DNA from 3 places in the Winslowiella toletana genome. Region 2 is predicted to be linked to each of the others. Evidence: predicted binding sites of a transcription regulator. Region 2 holds the regulator's gene; each other region holds the start of a gene.
The links. The regulator ArgR, encoded in region 2, controls arginine synthesis, uptake and breakdown. The targets are predictions, from matches to a motif close to ANTGAATAAAAATACANT.
Positions count from the first base shown of each region.

Region 1: the regulator ArgR is predicted to act here: its motif matches at 1,186-1,203, upstream of argC (N-acetyl-gamma-glutamyl-phosphate reductase).
Region 3: the regulator ArgR is predicted to act here: its motif matches at 1,697-1,714, upstream of argA (amino-acid N-acetyltransferase).

Region 1 covers NZ_CP134152.1:4,748,778-4,752,009, reverse strand. The annotation lists gene argE (acetylornithine deacetylase) at 1-1,138, opposite strand, end outside; gene argC (N-acetyl-gamma-glutamyl-phosphate reductase) at 1,325-2,329, shown strand; gene argB (acetylglutamate kinase) at 2,350-3,126, shown strand; gene RIN69_RS21580 (argininosuccinate synthase) at 3,157-3,232, shown strand, end outside.
Region 2 covers NZ_CP134152.1:486,471-489,702, forward strand. The annotation lists gene yhcN (peroxide/acid stress response protein YhcN) at 213-482, opposite strand; gene yhcN (peroxide/acid stress response protein YhcN) at 587-850, opposite strand; gene argR (transcriptional regulator ArgR) at 1,287-1,757, opposite strand; gene mdh (malate dehydrogenase) at 2,208-3,143, shown strand; gene degS (outer membrane-stress sensor serine endopeptidase DegS) at 3,200-3,232, opposite strand, start outside.
Region 3 covers NZ_CP134152.1:3,891,719-3,894,950, forward strand. The annotation lists tRNA gene RIN69_RS17995 (tRNA-Met) at 1-16, shown strand, start outside; tRNA gene RIN69_RS18000 (tRNA-Met) at 77-153, shown strand; gene amiC (N-acetylmuramoyl-L-alanine amidase AmiC) at 269-1,513, opposite strand; gene argA (amino-acid N-acetyltransferase) at 1,729-3,075, shown strand; gene recD (exodeoxyribonuclease V subunit alpha) at 3,156-3,232, opposite strand, start outside.

The DNA of each region.
Region 1 (3,232 bases), 660 kb from region 2:
AGTGATGCACCACCTGAGCGATTAGCTCACGAGTGGGCTTAATAAATGCCGTATCGATAAATTCATCGGGCTGATGCGCCTGATTAATTGAGCCTGGACCCAGAACCAGCGTTGGGCAAATCTGTTGAATAAACGGCGCTTCGGTACAGTAGTTAACCACTTCGGTGGGCGTCCCTAACAGTTTCTCGACTACCTGCACCAGTTGATGATCGGGCGGACATTCATAGCCCGGAATCGGCGGATGCAACTCACCTACTGTCAGGCGACCCGGCCAGCGCTCACTTACCGGTGCCAGCGCTTCGTTTAACAAGCCATCAAGATCGCTCAGCGTCAGGCCAGGCAACGGACGAATATCCATATGCAGCTCGCAGCAGGCGCAGATACGGTTTGCCGCATCACCACCATTAATATGGCCGAAATTCATCGTCGGATAGGGAATCGCAAACCCATCGTGATGGTAGCGCTCTTTCAGCGTGTTACGCAGATTCATCAAATGGCCAATCGCATCGTGCATCAGTTCAATCGCATTGACGCCACGACCTGGATCGCTGGAGTGGCCTGATTGCCCCTCAATGCGAATAGCGTGTGACAGGTGGCCTTTGTGCGCGCGCACCGGCTTCAGTGACGTCGGCTCACCAATAATCGCGCAGTCCGGGCGCAGCGTGGTGGATTCCGAGAAATAGCGCGCGCCAGCCATGGTGGTTTCTTCATCGGCAGTCGCGAGGATATACAGCGGTTTTGTTAACGTTGAGACATCGACATCACGCAACGCATCAAGAATAAACGCAAAGAAACCTTTCATGTCGGCGGTGCCGAGGCCGTACAGCTTATTGTCGTGTTCGGTCAGGGTGAAAGGATCGCGCGTCCAGCGGCCGTCGTCATACGGCACGGTATCGCTGTGACCGGCTAACAGTAGGCCGCCAGCACCGAGACCGCTCTTCGCCAGCATATTGAATTTATGGCGAGTACCGGGTACCGGCTGAACCTCCACGCTGAAGCCAAGGTCGCGAAACCAACCGGCCAGCAAATTGATTAAAGTTTCATTACTCTGATCGAGCGCGCTGTCGGTAGCACTGATTGATGGTATCGCGATCAACTGGCGGTATAGTTCAATAAAAGGGGGTAATTTTGTCTTCACTGTTGACAGTCCTTGGGTTAGGATAGTATCAATATTCATGCATTAATAGTGAATAAAAATACATTAACGTCAGGCTTAAGGGAACGGTTAAATGTGCCCTGAACAAATAAACGCCTGGCATCGTGGGTCAGAAGCCTAAACGGCTGCAACCCGGAATTTGGTGACTGTAAAAAGGTATACAGCCTGATGTTGAATACGCTGATTGTTGGTGCCAGCGGTTATGCTGGTGTAGAGCTTGCGACCTATCTGAATCGCCATCCGCATATGAACATAACCGCTTTAGCGGTTTCAGCGCAAAGCCCGGATGCAGGAAAATTACTCTCCGAGCTTCATCCGCAGCTGAAAGGCATCGTTGATATGCCTTTACAGCCGCTGAGTGATGCTGCCGAGTATGCTGGCAAGGTTGATGTGGTATTCCTCGCCACCGCCCACGAGGTCAGCCACGACCTGGCGCCTGAATTCCTGAAAGCCGGCTGTGTGGTGTTCGATCTCTCTGGCGCTTTCCGCGTAAACGATGAGAACTTCTACACCCAATACTACGGTTTTACCCATCAGCATCAGCAGTGGCTGGATAAAGCTGTTTATGGCCTGGCCGAGTGGCAGCACGACAGAATTAAAGAAGCGCAGCTGATTGCGGTGCCGGGATGCTATCCGACCGCGGCTCAGCTGGCGCTGAAGCCGTTGATCGAAGCCGATCTGCTGAATCGCGATCAGTGGCCGGTGATCAACGCCACCAGTGGCGTCAGCGGTGCCGGTCGTAAGGCCAGTATTAACACCAGTTTCTGCGAAGTGAGCCTGCAACCCTACAACCTGTTTGCTCATCGCCATCAGCCGGAAATCGCTGAACATCTGGGGATGCCGGTAATTTTTAACCCGCATCTGGGCAATTTCCCGCGCGGTATTCTGGAAACTATTACCTGTCGCCTGAAAGCCGGCATCAGCCGTGAAGATGTGGCGGAAGCGTTGCACAACGCCTATCACGACAAACCACTGGTGCGTCTGCATGACAAGAGCCTGCCAGCGCTAAAATCTGTGATTGGTCTGCCGTTCTGCGATATTGGTTTTGCCGTACAGGGCGAGCATGTGATCCTCGTTGCGGCGGAAGATAACCTGCTGAAAGGCGCGTCTTCGCAGGCGGTGCAGTGTCTGAATATCCGTTTCGGTTTCCCTGAAACGCTGTCACTTATTTAACTGACGAGTTTGAGAACATTATGACCAATCCACTCATTATCAAACTGGGCGGTGTGTTACTGGACAGTGAAGAGGCGCTGGCGCGACTGTTTGACGCGCTGGTGACTTATCGTGAATCTCACCAGCGTCCGCTGTTAATCGTGCATGGCGGTGGCTGTCTGGTGGATGAACTGATGAAGAAACTGGCGCTGCCGGTTCAGAAGAAAAATGGCCTGCGGGTGACGCCTGCCGATCAGATCGACATCATCACCGGTGCGCTGGCAGGAACCGCCAACAAAACGCTGCTGGCGTGGGCGAAGAAATATGCTATCAATGCTGTTGGCCTGTGTCTCGGTGACGGCAATAGCGTTAACGTGACGCAACTTGATGAATCACTGGGGCATGTTGGTAATGCGACGCCAGGTTCCCCGGTGTTAATTAATACCCTGCTGGCGGCTAATTTCTTGCCGGTAGTGAGCTCAATTGGCATTACTGATGCTGGCGAACTGATGAACGTCAATGCTGACCAGGCGGCGACGGCGCTGGCTGCCACGCTCGGTGCTGACCTGATTCTGCTCTCTGACGTCAGCGGTATTCTGGATGGCAAAGGTCAGCGCATCGAAGAGATGACCGCCGCGAAAGCCGAGCAGCTGATTGCGCAGGGCATTATTACCGATGGCATGATTGTTAAAGTTAACGCCGCTCTCGATGCTGCCCGTACGCTGGGACGTCCGGTCGATATCGCCAGCTGGCGTAACGCTGAACAGTTGCCAACTTTATTTAACGGTGTGTCCATTGGCACCCGGATTCTCGCATAACGAAACGTTTTTATATTCAAGGATTAAAAGATGCAAAACCAAGGCATTAAGAAAATCGTTCTGGCTTACTCCGGCGGTCTGGATACCTCAGCAATCATTCCATGGC
Region 2 (3,232 bases):
CAGTGGCAAAAAAGAGCCCCGGCGTGCGGGGCCAAAGGGTTCGTCAGGTCGACGAGGAATTACTGATAACACTTAGCTGTGACATGTCCGTTTACTTCACCGCGAATTAAAATCTCGCGTCAGACACACTCACCTTATTCATTCCAGCAACCTACGGATTTCAGGTCTTCAGCGCAGCGGCCAGGCGCTTAGTCAGCGCCCGTGCGGGCGAATTATTTATAAATTTCAGCAGTTGCGTGATAGTTGCCGTTGTTATACGCCTCAATCACCCGATAAGAGCTGGCGCCCTGCTGATTGGCTTTCTCTGACAGCGCATCACGGATAGTCATGGGTGAACTGTCCAGTCCGCTGACGGTAATAGTGCCCATTGACTGCAGGTTCTGGCTGGTAGCCTGTTGCTCGGTGACCAGGTCAGCTGCGGCAGCAGAAAAAGAGAGAACGGAAGCCAGACCGAGTGCAGCGATAGCGATAGTGGTTTTCATGATACTTACTCCAGAAATATGTTGTTCAGAGCAACCGAAAGGTGTGTACAGCTATTTTTATACTTGGGGTTGCCGTCGTTATGTACGGGGTACTGCAAATGCGCTTATTTATACAGTTCAGCGGTAGCGTGGTAGTTACCGTTGTTGTAGGCCTCAATCACGCGGTAAGCGCTGGCGCCTTGTTTATCGGCTTTTTGTACCAGAGCCTGATGGATATCCATTGGTGAACCGGCGATGCCGCTTACGGTAATGGTGCCAACAGACTGCAGATTTTGCGCCTGTTCTGCGGTGACGGATTCAGCTGCAAAAGCGCCGAATGACAGGGCAGAAAGGATGCCAAGAGTCGCGATAGTAGTTTTAACGTTCATATTTATTTCCTCGTCGTCAATTTTTATCTTTTTAATTAGTGTGATTGTCATCACGAAAATAAGTATAGATCTAATCACGTAGGAAATTAATACCTAGCTAATAATATTTTAGTGGGATGCTTTGCATGGAAATGACTTTTTAATAACCGATAGTTATAAAAAAAGCTTATAATTTACCCGTATCGCATTAATATTGAGCAAAAACAATAACATGGGTGAATTTAGCTATTTGTGCGTAAATTTGCAGTGGATCACGCTGGTAGAGGAGTATATCGAGGAGGAAAGAATGAGATTGTCGTCTCGAGCCAGTGTTTTATCCCATATAAGCCGGGTTTGAAGCAACAAAAAAAAGAGCCGACGGGATGTCGGCTCTAAGTCAAGCTGAGGATAACGCGGCCTGAACGGCCAATTTCAGCCGTCGATTCAGCGCAGCGTTTCAGAGTTCTTGTTCGAATAACATCAAAATCGCGTCGTACAGTTGCTTAACGGTAAACGCGCGCGCCGGGGTAATAAAGATGGTGTCGTCACCGGCGATGGTGCCAAGAATCCCCTCAGCTTTACCGAGCGAATCCAGCAGGCGGGCAATCAGCTGGGCAGCACCTGGGCTGGTATGGATAACCACCAACGCATCGTTATAGTCGATATCCAGCACCAGATTTTTCAGCGGGCTGGTGGTAGTTGGCACGCCAAGCTCGGCTGGCAGACAGTAAACCATCTCCATTTTGGCGTTACGGGTACGCACCGCGCCAAATTTAGTCAGCATGCGCGATACTTTGGACTGATTGATATTGTCGAAACCCTCGTCCTGCAGCGCCAGCACAATCTCGCCTTGAGAGCTAAACTTCTCTTCTTTTAATAAGGCCTTAAATGCCTTAATCAAATCTTCTTGTTTTGATGGGTTACGCATAGGCTACCGATATAGAAGAAAGTAAAACGGGATGCCCGATGCCGGGCGATAAATTATTATGCATTTAAATGAATTATTATGCAAACTGCCTTTAGGCTTGAGTTGCGGAATTTTCAATGCGGGCGCGCATTCTACCAAACTTTCTTCGCGATGAAAAATGGCGCACTGGCGCATAGCTATGAGAAAGCAAGTGAACAGATTGTTATAAAATTGATGTTGTTCTGATAACTGTTAAAGGTGTAATGTAACCGCCGAATAATGTGTCTGCATGCAGTTACTATCAGCGTCAAATCTGTACGTAATGCGGTCAATCTCAACGGTTTGTGCTCGATTCAGTGCGACAGCACGCAAAACCATGACAAGATCCTCGTCATTCGCTCGCAGGTTGGTTATGGTCGTAACCGGATGGATTTCCGGCACTTTTCTGCTCACAATAATAAGGAGTTTAGGATGAAAGTTGCAGTTCTCGGCGCAGCTGGCGGTATTGGCCAGGCTCTCGCACTTCTGCTTAAAACCCAGCTTCCGGCAGGTTCAGAACTCTCCCTGTATGACATCGCTCCGGTAACCCCTGGCGTTGCAGTCGATTTAAGCCACATCCCTACGGCAGTTAAAATCAAAGGTTTCAGCGGTGAAGATGCTACCCCTGCGCTGCATGGTGCGGATGTGGTACTGATCTCTGCCGGTGTGGCGCGTAAGCCAGGTATGGATCGCTCCGATCTGTTCAACGTGAACGCCGGTATCGTGCGTAACCTGATTGAACAAGTGGCGACCACCTGCCCGAAAGCACTGATTGGTATTATTACCAATCCGGTGAACACCACGGTGGCGATTGCTGCTGAAGTGCTGAAAAAAGCCGGTGTATACGATAAGAACAAACTGTTTGGCGTTACCACGCTGGATATCATTCGCTCCAACACCTTTGTGGCTGAGCTGAAAGGCAAACAGCCTGAAGAGCTGAATGTACCGGTGGTTGGTGGGCATTCTGGCGTGACTATTCTGCCGCTGCTGTCGCAGATTCCTGGCGTCAGCTTCAGCGAGCAGGAAGTGGCCGACCTGACTAAACGTATTCAGAATGCGGGTACTGAAGTGGTTGAAGCGAAGGCCGGTGGCGGATCGGCAACGCTGTCGATGGGTCAGGCGGCGGCACGTTTTGGCCTGTCACTGGTGCGTGCGCTGCATGGCGAAAGCAATGTGGTTGAGTGTGCCTATGTTGAAGGTGACGGCGAGCACGCGCGTTTCTTCTCTCAGCCGCTGCTGCTGGGTAAAAACGGCGTTGAGCAACGTAAGCCTATCGGCACACTGAGCGCGTTCGAGCAGCAGGCGCTGGAAGGCATGCTGGATACGCTGAAAAAAGATATTACGCTGGGCGAAGAGTTCGTTAAGTAATTTCTGCAGCATGCTGTCACGGGCGGTGTTCGCGCCGCCCGTTTGCGATGTAGCCATTAATTCTGTTGCGGATATTCGAGAATGGTCAC
Region 3 (3,232 bases), 1.5 Mb from region 2:
CCGGCTCCCGCAACCAATTCGCTGAGTTTAAGCGAAACAGCAGTACCTGTCGTGACGGAAGCGGCAGCAAATCGGACGCGGGATGGAGCAGCCTGGTAGCTCGTCGGGCTCATAACCCGAAGGTCGTCGGTTCAAATCCGGCTCCCGCAACCACTATTAAAACACCTGAAAGGGTGTTTTTTTGTATCTGGCATTTGCCAGTTTTCAGCACTCCCCTTCAGCGCGTTGCCAACAGCACAGGCGACCAGCGCGCCGCCCTGATAAGCTATTATTTTCTTGCCACCGCCCCACCATTAGCAAAATAGGCTTTAATCCCTGCCAGAATTGACTCAGCTACCTGCTGCTGGAATTTAGACGTGCGCAGCTTGCGCTCCTCTTCCAGATTACTGATAAATGCCGTTTCAACCAGAATAGAGGGAATATCCGGCGCCTTAAGTACCGCAAAGCCCGCCTGATCGACGGTTCGTTTATGCAGATGATTTACTTTACCCAAGCGCGACAGCACCTCTTTACCAAATTTCAGGCTGTCATTGATGGTAAGACTCTGCACCATATCGAACATGGTATGGTCGAGATAGCGATCGCCACTACGACTCACCCCACCGATCAAGTCGGATTCGTTTTGCGTTTGCGCGAGGAAACGCGCGGCGGTTGAGGTCGCCCCTTTCGTCGACAGGGCAAACACTGATGAACCACGCGCCGCCCGGTTAGTAAAAGCATCGGCATGGATAGAGACAAACAGATCGGCGCGCTGCTTTCGTGCTTTAGCAACCCTAACCTTCAACGGAATAAACACATCCTCATTACGCGTCATGTAAGCCCGCATATTCGGTTGCTTATCGATTAGCGCTTTCAGCCGGCGGGCGATCTTTAATACCACATCTTTTTCACGCGTCTTATGCTTACCTATCGCCCCCGGATCTTCACCGCCGTGGCCTGGATCGAGCATAATCACAATCGGTCGATCGCGTCCGGCTTTACCCGGTAATGGCGCGGCGGCGGGTTGTGTTCTTTCCAGCGTACCCTGGTTGTAATCTTCCAGTAATGCCAGCAGCGGATCATCAACCACATTCCCCTGTGACGGGTAGAGATCCAGCACCAGACGATCTTTGATACCGGCAACCGGCGGCAGGGTAAAAATACGTGGGGCCACATTGCGTTTCAGTTCCAGCACCAGCCGTACGGTATTTTTATCGAACTGCCCTACTCTGGCGTTCTTGATATAGGGATCGTTATCCAGCACCAGCTTCCCCACCCCTTTCAGAACCTGATTAAGGTGCAGATTTTCGATATCGATGACCACGCGTTCCGGATTGCTCAGGGCAAACTGCTTATATTTAAGCGGAACGTTAGATTCCAGCGTTAAGCGGGAGTACGTTGACGAGGGCCAGATGCGCACGGCAACCACATGACTGCTGGCAGCCATGCCAACCTGACTGACGCTTAGCAGCCAAACCGCGCCGGCGCTTTTTAACAACTGGCGACGACTAAGGAAAGAGTTTGATTGGGACATGCCGCTCCGGTTTACTGTGGTGTGTCTAAAAAACAGCCAAAAAAAAACAAGATGGCAAAAACTTTAGCGAATCCCTTAAACGCTGTCACCCGGAAAAAGCGAATAAATGCAGAGAATTAGCTGGGGAAAAGACGCATAGCTGGTGATAAGTAAGGATAATTGCCTCTTGCATCACAGGCAATAAAAGAATAAAAATACAGAAATTACGAATAAAAATGCAAAGAGGGTTGGCCGTGAAGGAACGTAGTACTGAGCTGGTTCAGGGTTTTCGCCATACCGTTCCCTATATCAATGCGCACCGCGGCAAGACGTTTGTCATCATGCTGGGTGGTGAAGCGATTGAGCATGAAAACTTCTCCAGCATCGTCAATGATATCGGCCTGCTACACAGCCTCGGCATCCGGCTGGTAGTGGTTTATGGCGCACGCCCACAAATTGACGCCAACCTGGCTGAGCATCAGCTTGAACCGATTTATCACAAGCATACGCGCGTCACCGATGCGCAGGCGCTGGAGTTGGTTAAGCAGGCAGCGGGTCGACTGCAACTGGATATTACGGCTCGTCTGTCGATGAGCCTGAACAACACACCGTTACAGGGCGCGCATATTAATGTGGTAAGCGGTAACTTTATTATTGCCCAACCACTGGGCATAGATGACGGCGTCGACTACTGCCACAGTGGACGCATTCGTCGCATCGACGAAGAGGCGATCCATCGCCAGCTCGACAGCGGCGCGATTGTGCTGATGGGGCCGGTTGCGGTTTCAGTCACCGGCGAGAGTTTTAACCTGACGTCTGAAGAAGTGGCAACCCAGCTGGCGATTAAGCTGAAAGCTGAAAAGATGATCGGCTTCTGCTCTGAACAGGGCGTCACCAATGATCAGGGTGAGATCATCTCTGAACTATTCCCAAATGATGCCCAGCAGCGCATCGAAGCGCAGGAAGTGCACGGCGATTACCTCTCCGGCACCGTGCGCTTTCTGCGTGGCGCCGTTAAAGCCTGTCGCAGCGGCGTGCGCCGCAGCCACCTGATCAGCTATCAGGAAGACGGTGCACTGTTGCAGGAGCTGTTCTCACGCGACGGTATTGGTACGCAAATCGTGATGGAGTCAGCCGAGCAGATTCGCCGCGCGACCATTAATGATATTGGCGGTATTCTTGAGCTGATTCGTCCGCTGGAGCAGCAGGGAATTCTGGTGCGTCGCTCTCGCGAACAGCTGGAAATGGAGATCGATAAGTTCACTATTATCGAACGCGATAATCTGACCATCGCCTGTGCAGCGCTCTATCCTTTCCCGGAAGAGCAGATTGGCGAGATGGCCTGCGTCGCGGTTCACCCTGACTACCGCAGCTCATCGCGCGGCGAAGCTTTATTACAGCGCGTGGCGTTGCAGGCGCGCCAGATCGGGCTTAAAAAACTGTTTGTGCTGACCACCCGCAGTATTCACTGGTTCCAGGAGCGCGGCTTTACGCCGGTGGATATCGAAGTGCTGCCGGAAAGTAAGAAGCAGATGTATAACTATCAGCGTCGTTCGAAGGTGTTAATGGCTGATTTAGGCTGATAATCATCCCACAGATTCTCTGCAGGGGTGCCGAAAACGGCTCCCCTGCAGCAAATTCCGCCCGTGCCGAAAATGGCTTTCTACATCATATTCAGTCGCTGCTGCAAACCACTGCGCCGCTGGGTACGCGCTCTTACCGCCTTGCCCCATACGCTAT